3 regions of the Streptomyces sp. NPDC007157 genome follow, and region 1 is predicted to be linked to each of the others. Evidence: riboswitches for the same ligand, from Rfam matches in the RefSeq annotation. Region 1 holds a riboswitch; each other region holds the start of a gene.

Region 1 (7,128 bases):
CGGGCTCACCGGGGTACGGGGCGACTACGTCTACACGAGCGAGCTGCTGGACGAGACCAAGAGGGAGTCCGCGCTGGCCGTGGTCACGCCCCGCGGACCCGTCGTCCTGCACCTGGGCGGGCTCGACAGCGCGGAGCACGACGAGATGCTCCCCGCGTTCGAACTCGCCCTGCGGACGCTGCGCTCCGCCTGACCCCGGGCACAGGGGTCAGGCGGAGCCGCGTCGACTCCGTCAGGCCGAGGCCGGACGGAGTCGCGTCGCACGCGTCAGGACGACCGCCACCGGGTGCGCCACAGCAGCACGAACCCGGCGGCCAGCAGCACTCCGCCGAAGAGGGCCGGCCACAGGTGGGCGCCGGTCTCGGCGAGATCGCCCTGGACGGCCTGCGGCTCGGTCTGGGGTGCGGTGGACGGCGCCTCCTGGCCCGCCGGGGCGGCGCCGGCCGTGGTCGCCGTGCCGGTCGGGGTCTCGGTCGCGGGCCGCTCGGTCGGCCGGCTGATGACACCGCCCCCCGTGCCCGACGACTTCTTGGGCGAAGCGCTCGTGTAGACCTGCGGCAGACCGGTGTCGCCGGCGGCGGTCTTCGTGGCGGACGGCTCGGCCGGGGGCTCGGAGGGCTGGGCACTCTCGGTCTCGGCCGGCGGGTCTGCCGGGGTCGCCGTGTCGCTCGGCTCGGTGACCGGGCTCGCCGACTCGGACGGCGGGTTCTCCGGGCTCGCCGACTCCGACGGGTCGGGGTCGGCGCTCTGCGACGGCGGCTGCTCGTCGGCCCCGGCCCCGCAGGTGCGGCCGGAGTTGATGCAGCCGACCATCTTCCGCATCAGGCTCTCGTCGAAGACGTTGATGAAGTCACCGTGGTCGGTCACCGGCTTGTGCAGCTGCTCGGGGAACGAGTCCACCGCGAACAGTGGAACCGTACGGCCGCCGTCCTGGAGGCTCGGTGCGTCGACGTCGTAGACGATGCGCTGCACCAGCTGCGGAATCGCCTGGAACCCGGCCGGGCAACTGCCGTCGGCCGCGGCGAACGCCACATGGGTGCGGTGGTTGGCGCTGTCGATGTTCCGGCCGTCCCAGCAGCTCTGGAACCTGAAGGTGCGCACGACGTCACTGCCCGAGGGGCAGAGCGGGTACTTGTCCTTGAGCTGCCGGTCCTCGAAACCGGTGCAGCTCCAGGAGGCGTTGGCGTTGGCCGGGCCGTTGACGAAGGCCTTGGCGTCGCCGGTGATGATGCGCAGCAGCCGGGGCATCTCGGTGACCTTGGAGGTCGGGTTGCCCTCGAAGGTGAGCGTGACCTTCTTCGCCGTCACGATCTGTCCGGCGTTGCCCTCGGTACCGCCGCCCGGCTTGTCGGCGTCCCGCTCCTGCTTGCCGTTCTGCAGCCGCAGCACGGGCCAGTAGTACGTGGACTTGTCGCCCTGGTCGGCACAGCTCGTGTCGGCGTTCGCGAGGTCGTCGTCGCTGGCGAAGGCGTTGTTGGACTGGTTGCCGATGTAGTCGTGGAAGTGGTGGGCGCCGTTGGAGACTCCGGGCGCCACGATCACGTTGTCCGAGTTGAACAGGCCGTTCGCGTTGACGCCGCAGCTGGAGGCGAAGGTGCCGGTGGAGCCGTCGGGCCGCTCGGCCGGGGTCGTGACATTGGGCTGGACGGTGGTGATGTCGGCGTAGTCGGCGGCGACGGGGCCGTTGCCGCCCTGGCCGCCGATGCCCGCGCCGGCACTTGCACTGGCACTGGCACTGGCGCTCTGGCTCGGTGTGGCGCCGTCCTGCGGCGACGCCGACTGCCCGGCGCCCTGGTCCGAGGAGCGCAGGGTGCAGGCGGCGAGATCGTCGAGGCCCTGCGGGCGGTCGCCCTCGCGGCCGATGGCGTCGGCGATGCGCTGAAGGGACTCCGACCGCTTCTCCTTCAGCGGATCGAGGATCGTCTGGTCGGCGAGGCCGGGGTTCTGCTGGATCGCCGCGGCCGACTCCTTGAGCTGCTGGTAGGCGGCCACGATCTGCTGGTCCAGCTGGGCGAGTTCACCGTCGACGTCCTCCCGGGCCGCGTCGGGCACGTCCGTCAGCCGGCTGCCGACGTCGGGGCAGTAGACGGTGGGCGCGGACAACACCTGAGCGGTGGCGGTCTGCCCGGACTGGTCCGATTCGGTGGCCGAGGCGTAGACGTTCACCGCGACCAGTGTTCCGCCGCCGAGCATCAGGGCGACCGCTGCGAAGGTCGCGCGTTGTGCGCCGGTCGGGCGTCTGCGCCTGTTGGGTCTCAAGGTCGTTCCCCTGCATGTCGTGGTCGGCCGGGCATGGAAATCCCCCGCCCTATACGCGGCGCGGCGCCACCGTGTTCAACGACCCCACGAATTCACGGTGACCTCACAGGAAGCAGCCCCTCGGGCCGCCGCCGGTCCAGCTCCGACGGGCGTACGACGGCGATCGCCACGCCGGCGAAATACCGTCCCGCGACGGCCGGTTGTCGAACGCTACGACGAACATCACAATTACGTATCGGACATTACGCACTTCAACCTTCACACGAGTGACACAAGTTGGCTAAGTTGACGGGCAAGCCGTTCGGCTCCCCCCGGCGAATCCCGTCGGGCCGCGCGGCCTCCGCCTAATCCGGTGCCCAACGGGGCGATCCGGAGCCGGGGACCCAACCGAACCACTGGGGTGAATCGGCCGACTGCCCTGAGGGGCAAGGGCCGTAGGGCATGCCTTCCGGATCGACCCGCCCGAACCCGACAGCTAACTCGGTAGGCGGAGCACGGAAGGAGCACGACCCCCATGGCGTCCGAGAGCCGTGACGAGGTTCGACAGCGGATCGACAGCCTCTACGACCAGGCAGAGAACGCCACCGGGAACTACAACGCCACACGTGCGATGAACGGGGGCTCGCGGTCCCGCGGTGTCCCGCTGTTCAAGCGGCCCCGGCGCGACGACCCGGGCCTCGACAACATCGCCAAGGAGTGGTTCGACAGCGCACGCTCGCGGCTGGGACCGAGTGTCCCGGCGGCCCTGCCCGCCGACCGGCTGCCCGCCCGCCCCGGCCCGCGACGGCCCGTCAGCGCGATGGCGGCCGACCTGCTCGGCCAGTTGGAGGGCTCCGACCCGTCCCGGCCGGAACTGACCGCGGGGCCGTCCGCGAACAGCGACATCGAGGTCGTCCGCGAACTGACGGAGCGCCCGAAGCTGGAACTGACGGCCGGGTCCCCCGCGGCACTGCCCCCGGGACCGTCGAGCGCGGCCAAGGCGCTGCCCGCGGCCGCGCCGCGGCGGGCCACACCGGGCACGTCCAAGACCAAGAGCCAGCTGAAGATCGCCAAGGCGCGCGAGGTGCTGTCGCAGCGCACCGGACAGCGTGCGATCGCGGCGCTCGAACCGGCCGCGCCCGCCCCGGCTCCGCAGGCGGCCCCGGCCGCCCAGACCTCCTGGCCCACGCCCGAGGCCCAGGTCCCGGCGCAGCAGTGGCCGGCTCCCGCCGGTATGCCCGGCCAGTACGGCGACACCGGCTCCTTCCGGACCGACGCCCTGACCGGTACCGGCGCCTTCCCGGCGGTGACCGTGACGGAGACGGGCGCCATCCCGGTGGTGCCCGCGACGGACACCGGCGCCTTCCGGGTCATGTCCCCGGGCGCCGCCCAGCCCATGTCCCCGGCGGACACGGGCGGCTTCCGCATCATGACTCCGGGCGCCGCCCAGCCCATGTCCCCGGCGGACACGGGCGGCTTCCCGGCCGTGCCCCCCATGGACGCGGGTGCGATGCCCGCCGCGAGCCCGGGCGACACCGGTTCCTTCCGGGTCATGACCCCGGGCGCCACGGGCACGTTCCCGATGCCGGCCGACACGGGTGCGTTCCCGACCGCGACGCCCACGAACACGGGGGCGTTCCCGACCGCCGCCCCCACGAACGCGGGCGCCTTCCCCACCGCCGCGCCCACGAACATGGGCGCCTTCCCGACCTCCGCCCCCACCGACACGGGGGCCTTCGCCACCGGCGCGCCCGCCATGCCGGCCGCGGCGGTCCCGGGCACGATGGGCACCGGTTCCTTCCCGGGCATGGCGCCGGACGCGACCGCCGCCTACCTCGGCGCACCCCCGGCCGCCGCGGAGACCGCTTATCCCACCGCCGCGTACGCCATGCCGACCGCCGCGATGCCGACCGCCGCGTACGCCATGCCGACCGCCGCCACACCGTCGGCCGCCGCGTACGCCATGCCGACCGCCGCCACACCGTCGGCCGCCCTGCCGTGGGCCGACTACGGCACCGGCGCCTTCCCCGCGGCGCCCGCCGCCGACCTGGGCGCCTACGCCGCCGGAATGCAGCCCGCTGCCGCCGCCTACGCCACCGCACCGGCCACGACCGCGCTCGATGGACCGATGCCCACGGCGGTGATACCCACCGCGGTGACGGACCCGCCGTGGGCGATGATGGCCTCCCCCGCCGTGCTGACCTCGCCTCCCATGGCGACGGCCACCGCCGCCCCGGCCCCGCTCCCCACCGCGCCTGTCCCCACCACCCCCGTCCCGACGGCGCCCCCGGTGGTCACCACCCCCGTCCCGACGGCGCCCCCGGCCGCCTACCCGACCGCACCCGTCCCCACCGCACCCCCGGTCGCCTACCCCGCGGCGGCCGTCACCGACACCGGCTCCTTCCTCGTGCCCGGTGCCGCGGCCGAGCCCGGCAAGGCCATGAAGGCGCTGGCGTTCGCCCGGGCACAGATCGGGCGGCCCTGTGTCTGGGGCGCGACCGGGCCGGAGTCGTACGACTGCTCCAGCCTCACCCAGGCCGCCTGGCGCGCCGCCGGCGTGTCGCTGCCGCGCAGCGCGCCGGACCAGACGTTCGCCGGCACCCCGCTGACGCTGGCCGCCATCGAGCCCGGTGACCTGGTCTTCTTCTTCGACAACGACAGCCACGTCGGGGTCTACGCGGGCAACGGCATGATGGTCCACGCGCCGAGCCCGGGGGCGTCCATCCGCGAGGAGTCGATCTACACCGCCGGGGAGTCGGCGATCCACCGGGTGGTTCGCCCGGCCTGAACCCCGGCCGTCGGGTTCGTCGGGGTCAGACCCTCCGTCGCCGCGTGCGCCAGCTCTCGTGGTGGTCCAGGAGGGTCTCCTCGACGGGCCGGTAGGTGAGGCCCAGGTCCTGGACGCCCCGGCTGTTGTCGACGCGGAAGCGGATGCCGAGGTGCTTGCGTATGTAGTCCTGGGTGAGGCCGAAGGAGGGGCCGAGGATCCGTACCGGCCAGTGCGGGAGCGCGGTGCGCGGCAGACGCGGATCCCGGGGACGGCGGGTGCGGATGATCCGGGACATCTCGTGGAAGGACGTCATCGTCTCGTTGGCCACGATGTAACGGCCGCTCGCCGCCGGGTTCTCCGCCGCCGCGATGTGCGCGTCGGCCACGTCGCGGACGTCCGCGGTGGTGAAGCTGAAGTCCGGGGCGCCGTAGCAGAAGTAGCCCTTGAACAGCTCGTCCAGCAGGAACAGGCTGCCGGACTCGGAGGCGGGCGTGAGCGAGGGGCCCAGTATCAGGCCGGGGTTGACGGAGACCATGCGCCAGCGGTCCTGGGCGGCCTCGGCGTCCCAGGCGGCGCGCTCGGCGACCGTCTTGGCGTAGTGGTAGGGGTTGCCGGCCACCGTGCTGGTGGTGTTGAAGTACTTCTCCGTCAGGATCCCGCCGGCCATCTCACGGACGTCGGAGTAGTCGCCGAAGATCGCACCGACGGTGGAGGTGAAGACCAGGGTCGCCACGTCCGGGGCGCGGTCCACGCTCGCGAGCACGTTGCGGGTGCCCAGCAACGCCGGGTCCACCACGTCCCGGCGGCCGTCCCTGATCCGCTCCGGCATCAGGAACGGCGAGGCCACGTGGAAGACGGTCGCACAGCCGCGGAACGCCTCGTCGAAGGAACCGTCCTTGAGCAGGTCCGCCTCGAACAGGGCGAGCCGGCCGGGGAAGGCCTCCTGGAGCTCCCACAGGGGCCGGACCTTGGCCGCGTCACAGGCGCTGCGGACGGTCGCGTGCACCCGGTAGCCCCGCTGCAGCAGCCTGCGCACCAGATGGCTGCCGACGAATCCGCTGCCGCCGGTGACCGCGACGGTCGTCTCCCCGCGTGCGTCCACGCTCTCACCCCTCGCCCTCCGGTCACCGTGCCTCGGTGCGCCGCAGAGGACAGGTTGGTGCATGCCCGGGGCGGCCGCCAAGCACCGGGACGGGAGCTGTATCGTCTCCTGGCCATAAGCGGGACCCGACAGAAGTCATAAGTTCGTCTTATGAGGTCATAGACCGGACCCGCGTACTAACTTAGGACTGCCTTAGTTTAGGCTTCCCGTTCGAGATCGAATGTCCTCACTCGAAGGGAACCTGATCATGCCGCGCCCCCTGCGGGTAGCCATCGTCGGAGCCGGCCCCGCCGGGATCTACGCCGCCGACGCCCTGCTCAAGTCCGAGGTGGCCGCCGAGCCCGGCGTGTCCATCGACCTCTTCGAGCGGATGCCCGCCCCGTTCGGCCTGATCCGTTACGGCGTCGCCCCCGACCACCCCCGCATCAAGGGCATCATCACGGCCCTGCACCAGGTGCTCGACAAGCCGCAGATCAGGCTCTTCGGCAATGTGGACTACCCGACCGACATCAGCCTCGACGACCTGCGCTCCTTCTACGACGCGGTGATCTTCTCGACCGGCGCGACGGCCGACCGCGAGCTGCGCATACCCGGCATCGAGCTGGACGGCTCCTACGGCGCGGCCGACTTCGTCTCCTGGTACGACGGCCACCCGGACGTGCCGCGCACCTGGCCGCTGGAGGCCGAGAAGGTCGCCGTCCTCGGCGTCGGCAACGTGGCCCTGGACGTGGCCCGCATCCTCGCCAAGACCGCCGACGAGCTGCTGCCGACCGAGATCCCGCCGAACGTCCACGACGGTCTGAAGGCCAACAAGGCCCTCGAGGTGCACGTCTTCGGCCGCCGTGGCCCGGCGCAGGCGAAGTTCTCCCCGATGGAGCTGCGCGAGCTGGACCACTCCCCCAACATCGAGGTCATCGTCGACCCCGAGGACATCGACTACGACGCGGGCTCGATCGAGACCCGGCGCGGCAACAAGCAGGCCGACATGGTCGCCAAGACCCTGGAGAACTGGGCGATC
Region 2 (7,128 bases), on a different contig from region 1:
ACCGGCTCCCGGAGGACGGCACGCGCGCGTCCGACGCGGCCGACCTGGCCCTCACCGTCCTCGGCGGCGGCGAGTCCTCCCGCCTCTACAACCGCCTCGTACGGCGCGACCGTACGGCCGTTGCCGCCGGCTTCGGCCTGCTGCGCCTGGCCGGCGCGCCCTCCCTTGGCTGGCTGGACGTGAAGACCTCCGGTGACGTCGAGGTACCGGTCATCGAGACCGCCATCGACGAGGAGCTCGCCCGGTTCGCCGAGGAGGGCCCCACGCCCGAGGAGATGGAGCGCGCCCAGGCCCAGTTGGAGCGCGAGTGGCTGGACCGGCTGGGGACCGTCGCGGGCCGCGCGGACGAACTGTGCCGGTTCGCCGTCCTGTTCGGTGACCCGCAGCTCGCCCTGACCGCCGTCCAGCGCGTCCTCGCGGTGTCCCCGGAAGAGGTCCAGGAGGTCGCCAAGGCCCGCCTGCGGCCGGACAACCGCGCGGTGCTCGTCTACGAGCCCAAGTCCCCGGAGGCGGTCGCGGACGCCGACGTACCCGAGGACCCCGAGGCCGAGGCCACGGTCGAGGCCGCCACCGCCGAGCACGACGAGGAGACGGCCAAGTGACCGAGCTCGCCACCATGGACTTCCACCCGCAGCCCCAGCCGGGCGACGCCCGGCCCTGGGCCTTCCCGGCCCCCGAGCGCGGCACCCTGGACAACGGGCTCACCGTGCTGCGCTGCCACCGCCCCGGCCAGCAGGTGGTCGCCGTCGAGGTGCTCCTGGACGCGCCCCTGGACGCCGAGCCGGCCGGCCTGGACGGCGTCGCCACGATCATGGCGCGCGCCTTCTCCGAGGGCACCGACAAGCACTCCGCCGAGGAGTACGCCGCCGAGCTGGAGCGGGCCGGCGCCACCCTGGACGCCCACGCCGACCACCCCGGTGTCCGGCTCAGCCTGGAGGTCCCGGCCTCCCGCCTGGCCAAGGGACTCGGGCTGCTCTCCGACGCGCTCAGGGCACCCGCCTTCGCCGACAGCGAGGTCGAGCGGCTGGTCCGCAACCGCCTCGACGAGATCCCGCACGAGCTGGCCAACCCCAGCCGCCGGGCCGCCAAGCAGCTCTACAAGGAGCTCTTCCCGTCGACCGCGCGGATGTCCCGACCGCGCCAGGGCACCGAGGACACCGTCGAGAAGATCGACGCGGCCGCCGTACGCGCGTTCTACGACCGGCATGTCCGCCCTGCCACCGCCACCGCGGTCGTCGTCGGCGACCTGACCGGCATCGACCTGGACGAACTGCTCGGCGAGACCCTGGGCGCCTGGCGCGGCTCCACCGCCCAGCCCCGGCCGGTGCCCCCGGTCTCCGCCGACGACACCGGCCGTGTCGTCATCGTGGACCGCCCCGGAGCCGTCCAGACGCAGCTGCTCATCGGCCGCGTCGGCGCCGACCGGCACGACCGCGTCTGGCCCGCCCAGGTGCTCGGCACCTACTGCCTGGGCGGCACCCTCACCTCCCGTCTGGACCGCGTCCTGCGCGAGGAGAAGGGCTACACCTACGGCGTCCGCGCCTTCGGGCAGGTCCTGCGGTCCGCCCCCGACGGCAGCGGCGCCGCGATGCTCGCCATCAGCGGCTCCGTGGACACCCCGAACACCAGCCCGGCCCTCCAGGACCTGTGGACGGTGCTGCGCACCCTCGCCTCCGGGGGCCTCACGGACGCCGAGCGCGACGTCGCCGTGCAGAACCTGGTGGGCGTGGCGCCGCTCAAGTACGAGACGGCGGCGGCCGTCGCCGGCACCCTGGCCGACCAGGTCGAGCAGTATCTGCCCGACGACTTCCAGGCCACGCTCTACCGGCAACTGGCCGCCACCGGCACCGTGGAGGCCACCGCGGCCGTCGTGAACGCCTTCCCGGTCGACCACCTGGTGACCGTCCTCGTCGGCGACGCGGCGCAGATCAAGGAGCCGGTCGAGGCCCTCGGCATCGGCGAAGTGACGGTCGTCGCCGCGGAGTAACGCGACGAGCGGCACGCGCGCGTGAGGCGGCCCTGGTGACTGTCAGGTCACCAGGGCCGCCGAATGTCCGAATTGGGGCGGAGGTTGCCTGTCTGCCCTGTGGGATGCGCGACAAAAGCCGTGATCCGTTTGAGCATCGCGAGGACGTCCTCGTAGGTTCTTCCGGACTGTCCGTCAGGCAGTGCGCCGCGCCCGCGGCACCGGACAGTCATCGCCGAGTCCCCGTACGGCGCGAGCCAGGGGAGCCGGGGACCCATGCGTCCCTGGGGTGAATCGGGCGCCCGCGCGAGCCGCGAGGGGGCCCGTAGGAGACCTTCCTGCTCCGAACCCGTCAGCTAACCCGGTAGGCGAGAGGGAAGGAAAGGACCAGCCTCTACATGGCGTTCATGTGCGCCCCCGGGAAGCATCGTCGCCCCGGCCGGGTGAAGCGCACCACCGCGCAGGCCGCCGGCATCGCGGCCCTCACCACCACGGGTGTCATCGGCACCGTCTCGGCCGCCCCGGCGCTCGCCGCGGAGAACTCCGTCGAGCAGACCGGCCTCACCCCGGTGATCACGGTCAGCGACTCGGTCGCCGACCAGATCGACGCCCAGGCCGCCGCGCAGACGGCCGCCGCCGAGCGCAAGGCGGCCGAGGAGGCCGCGCGCAAGAAGGCCGCGGAGAAGGCCAAGAAGGAGCGCGAGGCCGCGGCGCGCGCCGCGCGGGCGGCCGAGCGCAAGCGCCTCAACGCCTTCGTCGCGCCCATCTCCGACTCGTACGTCTCCACCGGGTACAAGACCGGCGGCTCCCTGTGGTCCTCCGGCGCCCACACCGGCATCGACTTCCACGCCGCCACCGGCACGGTGGTGCACGCGGTCGGCACCGGCACGGTGGTCTCCACCGGCTGGGGCGGGTCCTACGGCAACCAGATCGTCATCAAGATGGCCGACGGCATGTACACCCAGTACGGTCACCTCTCGTCGATCGGCGTCTCGGTGGGCCAGAAGGTCACCCCGGGCCTGCAGATCGGCCTCTCCGGCGCGACCGGCAACGTGACCGGCCCCCACCTCCACTTCGAGGCCCGCACGACCCCGGAGTACGGCTCGGACGTCGACCCGGTCGCCTATCTCCGCAAGCACGGCGTGCACGTCTGACCCGAGCACGGGGACGAACATGTGACGTCGCATGGCGAGAGCCCAGAAGCCCCGGCCCCCGAGCCGGGGCTTTCGTCGTTTTCGTGACCCCGGTGTCCAAAAAATATGCATGGATTCAGGGCCGCCTTCGGAAATTCCCGCTCATTGCAATAGAGTCACGGAACGGACGCCACTCGGCGGCGTTTCACGGGGATTAAGGCGGAGGTCGGACATGCGTATTCCGGCGCACTCGGTATGCACAGCGATCCGGGACGACATCGTCGCGGGTGTCTACGAGCGCGGCAGCCGGCTCACCGAGGAACTCCTGGCCCGTCGCTACGGCGTCTCGCGCGTCCCCGTCCGCGAGGCCCTGCGCACCCTGGAGGCCGAGGGCTTCGTGGTGACGCGCCGGCACGCGGGCGCGTGCGTCGCGGAACCGACCGAGCAGGAGGCCGCCGACCTGCTGGAGATGCGCCTGCTCCTGGAGCCGCTCGGCGCCTCCCGGGCCGCCCAGCGCCGTACCGAGGCCCACCTCAAGGTGCTGCGCGGACTGGTCAGGCTGGGCCAGGAACGGGCCCGCCGGGGCGGCAGTGAGGACCTGCGCTCCCTGGGCGGCTGGTTCCACGAGACACTCGCCCAGGCCACCGGCAGCCACGCCCTGACCTCGACACTGACCCAGCTGCGGCACAAGATCGCCTGGATGTACGCCGTGGACGCGCCCGCCAACCCCGTGGAGTCCTGGGCCGAGCACGGCGCCATCGTGGACGCGGTGACGCGCGGCGACAGCGAGCGCGCGCGGGCGATCACCGCGCTGCACACCGAGCGATCCGCGGTCTCCCACCGGCTGCGCTTTTCCGGCGGCACGGACCGGGCCAACGGTGTGAGGACTTCGCAACATCCCGTAAACATGTCGGGCCTGCGGCATTAACACGGGCGCCGTATACAAAGAGGTGTTATTCGGTGGAGCAGTATTTCCGTTGCCCTCTGTCGGCCTCTACTGCCCTTATTTCGTGCGCGCCCGGAATTTCCGATGGCGCGCCTTCGGTGCGCCCGGTGCGGAATTAACTATGCCCGGTGCAAAGGCCCGCCCCCGATAAAAGGCGGCCGTGCATGAAGACCGGCTCCGGGTGGCGCCATGGCGGATCTCCGGATGACGTCACGGCGGGAACGGCGAGGCCGCGCCGCCCCCGGAGGGGTGGCGCGGCCTCGGTCGTGCGGGCGCTGTGGCGCTCAGACGGTCTCGGGGAGCTCCTCGAGACCCTCGGCGACCAGCTTGGCCAGGCGGTCGAGGGCGGCGTCCGCGCCCTCGGCGTCGGAGGCGAGGACGAGCTCCTCGCCGCCCTGGGCGCCCAGGCCCAGGACAGCCAGCATGGAGGCCGCGTTGACGGGGTCGCCCCCGGCCTTGGCGATCGTCACCGGGACGCCTGTGGCCGTGGCGGCTCGGACGAAGATGGAAGCGGGGCGGGCGTGGAGGCCCTCGGCCCAGCCGACGTTGACGCGGCGCTCAGCCATGTGATGCTGCCCTTCGGTGTTCAGGGTTGTCTAGACCAGTTTCCCATATCGTGAAGCATGCCCGGAGCGGACGTAAGTCCCTCCGGGTGTGTCGTCGGACCGCGGCCTCGGTCCGACTCCCGTCCTCCACAGACTGCCTCGCGCCACTGTCGGACGCGAGCCGTACTCTGGGGCCCATGCAGACCCCGGCGGACCGACAGGACGGGCACGCGTACCCCTCCCACTGGGAGGCGGACGTGGTGCTGCGCGACGGTGGTACCGCGCGCGTCCGGCCCATCACCGTTGATGACGCCGACCGCCTGGTCAGCTTCTACGAGCAGGTCTCGGACGAGTCGAAGTACTACCGCTTCTTCGCGCCCTACCCCAGGCTCTCCGCCAAGGACGTCCACCGCTTCACGCACCACGACTTTGTGGACAGGGTGGGACTCGCGGCCACCATCGGCGGCGAGTTCATCGCAACCGTACGCTATGACCGCATTGGCGCCGACGGTATGCCCGCCTCCGCGCCCGCCGACGAGGCCGAGGTCGCCTTCCTCGTCCAGGACGCCCACCAGGGCCGGGGCGTCGCCTCCGCCCTCCTGGAGCACATCGCGGCCGTCGCGCGGGAGCGCGGCATCCGCCGGTTCGCCGCCGAGGTGCTGCCCGCCAACAGCAAGATGATCAAGGTGTTCACGGACGCCGGCTACACCCAGCAGCGCAGCTTCGAGGACGGCGTGGTCCGTCTGGAGTTCGACCTGGAGCCCACCGACCGCTCGGTCGCCGTCCAGCGCGCACGGGAACAGCGGGCGGAGGCCCGTTCGGTACGACGGCTCCTGACCCCCGGTTCGGTGGCCGTGATCGGCGTCGGCCGGGTGCCCGGCGGTGTCGGCCGCGGCGTCCTCGGCAACCTCCGGGACGCCGGCTTCACCGGCCGTCTGCACGCGGTGAACCAGGCCTTCCCCGAGGACCTCAAGGAGGTCGACGGGGTGCCCGCGCACCGCTCTGTGCGCGACATCGACGGGCCGGTCGACCTCGCCGTGGTCGCCGTACCCGCCGAGCAGGTCCCGGACGCCGTCACCGACTGCGGCGAACACGGCGTCCAGGGGCTCGTCGTCCTGTCCGCCGGATACGCGGAGAGCGGCCCGGACGGCCGCGAACGCCAGCGCGAACTCGTCCGGCACGCGCGCACGTACGGCATGCGGATCATCGGGCCGAACGCCTTCGGGATCATCAACACCGCCGACGGCGTACGGCTGAACGCCTCCCTCGCGCCCGAGATGCCCCGCCCCGGCCGGATCGGCCTCTTCGCCCAGTCCGGTGCCATCGGGATCGCCCTGCTGTCCCGGCTGCACCGGCGCGGCGGCGGCGTCACCGGCACCACGGGTGTGTCGACCTTCGTGTCGTCCGGCAACCGCGCCGACGTCTCCGGCAACGACGTCCTCCAGTACTGGTACGACGACGCCGAGACCGATGTCGTCCTCATGTACCTGGAGTCCATCGGCAACCCGCGCAAGTTCACCCGGCTCTCGCGGCGTACGGCGGCGGCGAAGCCGCTGGTCGTGGTGCAGAGTGCCGGTTCGGCGCCGCAGGGGCACGCGGTACGGGCCACGCGGCTGCCGCACTCCACGGTGTCCGCGCTGCTCCGGCAGGCCGGGGTGATCCGCGTCGACACGATCACGGAGCTGGTCGACGCGGGGCTGCTGCTCGCCCGGCAGCCGCTGCCGGCCGGGCCCCGGGTGGCGATCCTCGGGAACTCCGAGTCGCTCGGACTGCTGACGTACGACCGCTGTCTGGCGGAGGGGCTGCGACCGGCGCCGCCGCTGGACCTGACGACCATGGCGACCCCCGCGGACTTCCACCGGGCGCTGTCCCGGGCGCTGGCGGACGAGTCGTGCGACGCGGTGGTCGTCACGGCCATTCCGACGATCGGGGAAGGGGCGGTCGGGGACGCGGAGCTGGCGGAGGCCCTGCGGTCGGCGGCCGAGGGGGCGCACGGGAAGCCGGTGCTGGTGGTGCACGTGGAGCTAGGGGGGCTGGCGGAGGCGCTCTCGGCCGCGGGCCGCACCGCACCGCAGACGCAGGTCATGGCCCCCGGCGCATCCGGCGGCGCCCACCGGTTCCGCCCCGCACCGGGGGAGGCGGGAGCCGAACCGCCGCCCACCGAGCCGCCGCCCGCCGCGGTCACGGCACGACCGGGCACGCCGCCCACCGAGGCAACGGCCCGACCGAGCACACCGCCCGCCGCGGTCACGGCACGACCGGGCACGCCGGCGTCCGCCGCGGGAGCCGTCCGGACACCCCCCGCCGCGGTCACCGAGGCTGTGCCGCCGCCCACCCCTCACCCCTGCTCCCGGCTGATCCCCGCGTACCCCGCCGCCGAGCGTGCCGTCCGGGCCCTCTCCGAAGCCGTGAAGTACGCGCAGTGGCGGCGGGAGGCCGCCGATCCCGGGAAGGTGCCCGAGTACGACGACATCGACGAGAAGGGGGCCGCCGAGCTGATCGGCGCGCTGCTGGAGCGCGGGGAGGGGCTCAACCTCG
Region 3 (7,128 bases), on a different contig from region 1:
GGCGGCTCGTTCAGCGCGATGGCCGCGATCTACGACACCGTCCAGTACGTCACCTGTGACGTGGAGACGATCTGCCTGGGGCAGGCCGGGGCGTCGGCCGCGGTGCTGCTCGCGGCGGGCACCCCGGGCAAGCGCTCCGTGCTGCCGGGTGCGCGCGTCGTGCTCCAGCAGCCGTCGCTGCCGGAACCGGTACAGGGCCAGCCGAGTGATCTGGTCATCCGGGCGACGGAGTTGGACCGGACCCGCACGCTGCTGGAAGAGATGCTCGTCCGGCACACCGGGCGCACACCGGCCCAGGTCCACCAGGATCTGGAGCGGGATCTGGTGCTGGACGCGCAGGCGGCGCTGGCGTACGGGCTGGTGGACCGGATCGTGCCCGGCCGCCGGCCCTCGCCCGGCCTGCCGGACGAGGGGTGAGCGCTCGATGCTGCCACCTGAACTGCCGCCGCTGCCCGCGCTGACCCGCGCCGAGGGCGAGTTGATCGACCGTTATCTGGACGTGGTCGACCTGCTGGGCCGAATCAACCCGGCGCAGAACGAGGACACCTATCGTGGGCTGCGCGCCGCGCAGGCGCTGGTGCGCGCGGCGGCCGAGCTGCGCGACGCGCTCGCCCTGATGCATGGACGGGGCGAGACGGAGCTTCACGGGGACACGTTGGCACGGGCGTTGCGGGTGCTCGACGGCGAACGCCGGACCGCGCGCGTCGCACTCCCGCCCGACTGCGTACGGTGACGCCGGGCGAAGTCCGGAGCCACGCGTCCACCGGCCGGCCGGGCCGGAGTTGAAACGACCCAAAGGGGTTACCGCCGTTCGGCGGAGGATGGCGTGGTTTTACCTGACCGCCGGGGCCGCTCAAGGTGCGTGCTCGAAGGTGCCCGCGGACGGCTTCGGTGCAGGTCCGGGGCTACGTCGGGCAGTTGACGAATAATCGAACACAGTGCTGTCCACCCGAACGGGTGGGTGGTGACTAACCCCACAAATCCACGGTTCCGTTGGGATTTTCGGACACGGGTGAGTGAAGATCCCTGTCTGACGACAAGCCCCCGCCACAACGGCGGGGCGATCCGGGCGGACGCCGAGTCCTGCCGCCGTCCGGATGCCCGGTCGACGGAAGTGGATCGGCAGGAGTGGAGGACCCAAGCACGACGGGTCGCCGGAACGGTCGCAGCATGACCGGGCCGTGCAGCCCTTGGGGTGAAGCCGTGGCAACACGGCCGGGCAACTTCGCCAGCCCGAATCCGACAGGTCATCCTTCACAGGCGGCTGACGAAGGGTTGCGCATGACTGCGCTCAATCGTGTCCCGTCGCTGATGGCGCGGGCCGGCACGGCCTCGGCGCTCACCATCGCCGCCGTGGGCGGCTCCATCGTGATCCCGGGTGTCGCCTCCGACGCCTCGGCCGCCACGATGGGGACGAAAGCACTTCGGATCGCGGCCTCGAAGAAGGGCTCGCCCTACAGTTGGGGTGCCACCGGACCGAACCGGTTCGACTGCTCCGGACTCACGCTGTACTCGTTCAAGAAGGCGGGCAAGAAGCTCCCGCGTACGGCGGCCCAGCAGTACAACAAGACCCGTCACATCTCGGCCGGCAACCGCAAGGCCGGGGACCTGGTCTTCTTCCACTCGGGTTCCAGCGTGTACCACGTCGGCATCTACGCCGGGAAGGGAAAGATCTGGCACGCCCCGAAGACCGGGGACGTGGTGAAGCTCCAGAAGATCTGGACGCGAAGCGTCTGGTACGGCCGGGTCAGCTGACCCATCCAGCGGCCGGCCGGCGGGAACTCGGGGCTACGGTTCCTGCTGGCCGGCGGCGGTGACCGTACCGGCCGGGACTGCCCAGGGCAGTTCGATGAAGACGGTCTTGCCGCCCTCCCGGGTGGGGCGCACCCGGAGCTTGCCGCCGCACTCCGCGGTGAGCCAGCGGATGATGACCATGCCGCGCCCGTTGTCCTGCTGGACCGCGGCTGGGAGTCTCTTGGGGAACCGCGGATGGCTGTCCGTGACGCCGATGCGCAGCTGTTCGTCACGGTCGAGGACGAGGCCCACCGTGAAGGTGGGTGACTGCCCGAAGGTGTGTTGCACCGCGTTGGTGGCGAGTTCGGAGACGATGAGGCGGATGGTGTCCGCGGTCTCCGTCTCCGGTGGCAGCCCCCATTCCGCGAGGGTGCTCAGCACGTAGCAGCGGGCCGCGTAGACCGAGGCGGGATCGCTCGGCAGAGTGACGGATGCTTCCAGGTGGTCTGCCATGGCGACGTCGTCCCTTTCCCACGGGACCGGAGCCCGACACGGTGCGGATGGTTCGAGTACGGTCCCGGACTGGTGCTTCTTCGTCAGACTGCCATTACCAGGACGGTCAGGGGAGCGATCCACCAAGATATGCATATATCTGTCGCTCGATGCGGTGAACTCTGCGACCCCAGAGCGTATTTGGGCGGCTCGGAAGGAGTAAGGAGTAGCCCATGCAGAACGGTCCCGCGGTACGCCGCCGGAAACTGGGCGCCGAACTGCGCACACTGCGCACCGGCGCCGGCCTCACGAGCGGTGAAGCCGCCCGTCTGGTGGGCTGGCATCAGTCGAAAGTGAGCCGGATCGAGACCGGCGCCAGCGGTGTGAAACCGGCCGATGTGCGGTTACTCCTCGACGCCTACGGCGTGGTCGAGGGGCAACTGCGCGAGTTGCTGCTGGTGTTGGCGGGGTCGGAGGACACCGCCGGGCGACACCACTGGTGGCATGCCTATCGTGGGGTGCTGCCGCCCACCTACCGGGATTTCATCAGTCTGGAGTCGCAGGCCAGTGCGATGCGCACGCTGGAGACCTCGGTCGTACCGGGCCTGCTGCAGACCCCCGAGTACGCGCGTGCCGTGACCCGGGCGGCCGCCGACGGACTCGACGACGAGGCCCTGGACGCCCTCGTGCAGGTACGTCTGGCCAGGCAGGACGTACTGCGCAACCGTCCGCCGCTGGAGCTGAACGCGGTGCTGGACGAGGCGGTGCTGCGCCGGGAGGTCGGCGGCCCGGGCGTGATGGCCAGACAGCTGGAACGGCTGGTGGAGTCGGCCCGGCTGCCCCAGGTACGGCTCCAGGTGCTGCCGTTCTCGGCCGGAGCGCATATCGGCGTCACCGGGCCTTTCGTAATCTTCTCATTTCCGAGCACTTCCGATCTGGACGTGGTTGTTCTCGACCAGTTGACGAGTAGCCTCTACCTCGAACGGAAAGAAGACCTCCAGGCCTACACGGAGGCCTTCAACACCCTTAAGATCCACGCCCTTTCGCCCGAGGACTCGTTGGATTACATCGCCGGGATAGGTGACGGCGCGTAAGGAGGCACCATGACTGCACTGCCTCGGAACGTACCTTCAAGTGCTGATCTGCACGGACTGCGGTGGCTGCGCAGCAGCTACAGCACCGGAGCGAACAACTGTGTGGAGACGGCACGGCCGCGCTCCGGTCGGCTGACCGGACTGCTCGCCGTACGCGACTCCAAGGATCCGGCCGGACCCGCGCTGCTCTTCTCCCCCGGGAGCTGGGCGGGTTTCCTGTCGGCGCTCACCGGCTGATCAGCCCGTAACCGACTCCGTATCCGCAATCGGTCAGGACCCGGCCCTGTCACGCCGACTCATGGTCGTGTCTCACCGATCACCTGTACAGCGCGTTCGATCTCGGCCCCGGAGAGGTCCGCACGGGCGGTGAGCCTGAGCCGTGAGATGCCGTCCGGCACGGACGGCGGACGGAAACAGCCCACGGCCAGGCCTGCCGTACGGCAGTCGGCCGCCCACCGCACGGCCCCCTCCGGGGACGGGGCCCGCACGGAGACCACCGCGGCGTCCGGACGCACCGCTTCCAGACCCGCGGCGGTCAGCCGTGCGTGCAGCTCCGCGGCGACCTGACGGGCCCGCTCCGCGCGTTCCGGCTCCCGGCGCAGCAGCCGTAGCGCCGCCAGGGCCGCCCCCGCCGCGGCGGGGGCCAGGCCGGTGTCGAAGATGAAGGTCCGGGCCGCGTTCACCAGATGGTCGATCACCCGGGCCGGGCCGAGGACGGCCCCGCCCTGGCTGCCCAGCGACTTCGACAGGGTCGCCGTGACCACCACGTCGTCGGCGCCGGAGAGCCCGGCCGCGCGGGGCGCGCCCCGGCCGCCGTCCCCGAGCACCCCGAGCCCGTGGGCGTCGTCCACGAGCAGCCCGGCGCCGTGCTCCCGGCAGGCCTCGGCCAGGGCGGCCAGCGGTGCCGCGTCGCCGTCCACCGAGAACACCGTGTCGGAGACGACGACCGCGGGCCCCTCATGGGTACCGAGCGCCTTGCGTACGGCGTCCGGGTCGGCGTGTCCGACGACCTGGGTGGTGCCCCGGGCCAGCCGGCAGCCGTCGATCAGCGAGGCGTGGTTGAGGGCGTCGGAGACGATCAGGGAGCCGTGCGGGCCGAGGGTGGTGACGGCGGCGAGGTTGGCGGCGTAGCCGGAGGAGAAGACCAGGGCCGCCTCGAACCCGCAGAATTCGGCCAGCTCGCGCTCCAGCTCGGTGTGGAGTTCGGTGGTGCCGGTGACCAGCCGGGAGCCGGTGGAGCCGCCGCCCCAGGTCCGGGCCGCCGCGGCCGCGCCCTCGGCCACCTCCGGGTGGTGGGCGAGGCCCAGGTAGTCGTTGCTCGCCAGGTCCAGCAGCGGGGAGTCGGCGGCGCGGGGGCGCAGGGTCCGTACCAGTCCGGCGCGGCGGCGGAGTTCCGCCTGTTCGTCGATCCAGCCGAACGCCATGGCTCCTCCGGTGAATTTGTAGGCAGTGAACAGACCCTAGCGGGACGACCAGCCACCCACTGTGTGGCAATACCCACACGTTGAACTGACAGGGTTGTGCAAACTCTCCTTGGCCCGGAGCAGCCTCGTAGTACAGGATCGGCTCTCATGGACCTGCTGAACACGCTGGTGGACAAGGGGCTTCGGCGCGAGCTGCCGACCCGCGAGGAAGCGCTCGCCGTACTGGCGACCTCCGACGACGACGTGCTCGATGTGGTGACCGCGGCCGGCAAGGTGCGCCGGCACTGGTTCGGCCGGCGCGTGAAACTCAACTACCTGGTCAACCTCAAGTCGGGCCTGTGTCCTGAGGACTGCTCCTACTGCTCGCAGCGCCTCGGCTCCTCGACCGGGATCCTCAAGTACAGCTGGCTGAAACCCGACGAGGCCTCGAAGGCGGCCGCCGCGGGCCTCGCCGGGGGTGCCAAGCGGGTCTGCCTGGTGGCGAGCGGACGCGGCCCGACCGACCGGGATGTCGACCGGGTGGCCGGCACCATCAAGGCGATCAAGGAGCAGAACGAGGGCGTCGAGGTGTGCGCCTGCCTCGGTCTGCTCTCCGACGGTCAGGCCGAGCGGCTGCGCGAGGCGGGCGCGGACGCCTACAACCACAACCTCAACACGTCCGAGGGGACGTACGGGGACATCACGACCACGCACACGTACGCCGATCGGGTGGATACCGTCAACAAGGCGCACGCGGCCGGCCTCTCCGCCTGCTCCGGCCTGATCGCGGGTATGGGCGAGACCGACGAGGACCTGGTCGACGTGGTCTTCTCGCTGCGCGAGCTGGACCCGGACTCGGTGCCGGTCAACTTCCTGATCCCGGTCGAGGGCACCCCGCTGGCCAAGGAGTGGAACCTCACCCCGCAGCGCTGTCTGCGGATCCTGGCCATGGTGCGGTTCGTCTGCCCGGACGTCGAGGTCCGCATCGCGGGCGGCCGCGAGGTCCACCTGCGCACCATGCAGCCGCTCGCGCTGCACCTCGCCAACTCGATCTTCCTCGGCGACTACCTCACCACCGAGGGCCAGGCCGGCCAGGCCGACCTGGAGATGATCGCGGACGCCGGGTTCGTGGTCGAGGGAGCCGACGAGGTGACGCTGCCGCAGCACCGGTCGGAGGTCGCGGCCGGCAGCTGCGGGTCGCACGCCGAGGCCGGGTGCGGATCGCACGCCGAGGCCGGGTGCGGGTCGCATGCCGAGGCCGGGTGCGGGTCGGGCGTCTGCGGCTCCCACGAGGACGCCACCGCTCAGGCCAACGAGCCGCGGACCGACCTGGTCGCCGTCCGCCGCCGGGGCGCCGGAACGGATCTCGCGCCCAATGCCTGACCTGAGCGTCCCCGAGCTGCTGGAGCTGGACCGGCGGCACGTCTGGCATCCGTACGGACCGATGCCGGGCCGGGCCGAACCGCTCGTCGTGGAGTCGGCGAGCGGGGTCCGGCTGCGGCTCGCGGACGGCTCGGGCGACCTTGTCGACGGGATGTCGTCCTGGTGGTCGGCGATCCACGGCTACAACCACCCGGTGCTCAACGAGGCCGCGCGCGACCAGCTCGGCCGCATGAGCCATGTGATGTTCGGCGGGCTCACCCACGAGCCCGCGGTACGACTGGCGAAGCTCCTTGTCGACATGTCGCCGGCCGGTCTCGAGCATGTCTTCCTCGCCGACTCCGGCTCGGTCTCGGTCGAGGTCGCGGTCAAGATGTGCCTGCAGTACTGGCGTTCCCTCGGCCGCCCCGCGAAACAGCGGCTGCTGACCTGGCGGGGCGGCTACCACGGCGACACCTGGCAGCCGATGTCGGTGTGCGACCCCGAGGGCGGGATGCACGAGCTGTGGTCCGGGGTGCTGCCCCGCCAGGTCTTCGCGGACGCGCCGCCGGCCGAGTACGAGGAGTCGTACGCCGACCAGCTGCGGTCGCTGATCGAGCAGCACGCGCACGAACTGGCCGCGGTGATCGTGGAGCCGGTGGTGCAGGGCGCGGGCGGGATGCGGTTCCACTCCCCCGGCTATCTGCGGGTGCTGCGCGAGGCCTGCGACGCGCACGACGTGCTGCTGGTGTTCGACGAGATCGCGACCGGCTTCGGCCGTACGGGTGCGCTGTTCGCCGCGGACCACGCGGCCGTCACCCCCGATGTGATGTGCGTGGGCAAGGCGCTGACCGGCGGCTATCTGACGATGGCGGCGACCCTGTGCACGCCCCGGGTGGCCGAGGGCATCTCGCGGGGCGAGGTGCCGGTGCTGGCCCACGGACCGACGTTCATGGCCAATCCGCTGGCCGCCTCCGTGGCCTGTGCCTCCCTCGGGCTGCTGCTGGGCCAGGACTGGCAGGCGGAGGTCAAGCGGATCGAGACGG

What was found. A riboswitch is a leader RNA that binds a small molecule or an ion and turns the genes downstream of it on or off. The one in region 1 is predicted to bind cyclic di-AMP.
Positions count from the first base shown of each region.
Region 2: it holds a riboswitch for cyclic di-AMP, as region 1 does, so the genes downstream of both, ABZ642_RS26065 (M23 family metallopeptidase) here and ABZ642_RS07460 (NlpC/P60 family protein) in region 1, are expected to answer to the same signal.
Region 3: it holds a riboswitch for cyclic di-AMP, as region 1 does, so the genes downstream of both, ABZ642_RS40830 (C40 family peptidase) here and ABZ642_RS07460 (NlpC/P60 family protein) in region 1, are expected to answer to the same signal.

Region 1 is NZ_JBEYFE010000003.1:422,956-430,083, forward strand. It holds gene ABZ642_RS07450 (lipoprotein) at 1-193, shown strand, start outside; gene ABZ642_RS07455 (DUF1996 domain-containing protein) at 268-2,193, opposite strand; cyclic di-AMP (ydaO/yuaA leader) riboswitch at 2,591-2,765, shown strand; gene ABZ642_RS07460 (NlpC/P60 family protein) at 2,774-5,026, shown strand; gene ABZ642_RS07465 (NAD-dependent epimerase/dehydratase family protein) at 5,052-6,110, opposite strand; gene ABZ642_RS07470 (FAD-dependent oxidoreductase) at 6,358-7,128, shown strand, end outside.
Region 2 is NZ_JBEYFE010000015.1:47,149-54,276, forward strand. It holds gene ABZ642_RS26055 (pitrilysin family protein) at 1-602, shown strand, start outside; gene ABZ642_RS26060 (pitrilysin family protein) at 599-1,987, shown strand; cyclic di-AMP (ydaO/yuaA leader) riboswitch at 2,190-2,352, shown strand; gene ABZ642_RS26065 (M23 family metallopeptidase) at 2,365-3,120, shown strand; gene ABZ642_RS26070 (GntR family transcriptional regulator) at 3,332-4,027, shown strand; gene ABZ642_RS26075 (HPr family phosphocarrier protein) at 4,330-4,611, opposite strand; gene ABZ642_RS26080 (GNAT family N-acetyltransferase) at 4,788-7,128, shown strand, end outside.
Region 3 is NZ_JBEYFE010000035.1:29,203-36,330, forward strand. It holds gene ABZ642_RS40820 (ATP-dependent Clp protease proteolytic subunit) at 1-417, shown strand, start outside; gene ABZ642_RS40825 (hypothetical protein) at 425-733, shown strand; cyclic di-AMP (ydaO/yuaA leader) riboswitch at 1,065-1,278, shown strand; gene ABZ642_RS40830 (C40 family peptidase) at 1,282-1,755, shown strand; gene ABZ642_RS40835 (ATP-binding protein) at 1,789-2,247, opposite strand; gene ABZ642_RS40840 (helix-turn-helix transcriptional regulator) at 2,460-3,320, shown strand; gene ABZ642_RS40845 (DUF397 domain-containing protein) at 3,330-3,557, shown strand; gene ABZ642_RS40850 (8-amino-7-oxononanoate synthase) at 3,617-4,744, opposite strand; gene bioB (biotin synthase BioB) at 4,892-6,106, shown strand; gene ABZ642_RS40860 (adenosylmethionine--8-amino-7-oxononanoate transaminase) at 6,099-7,128, shown strand, end outside.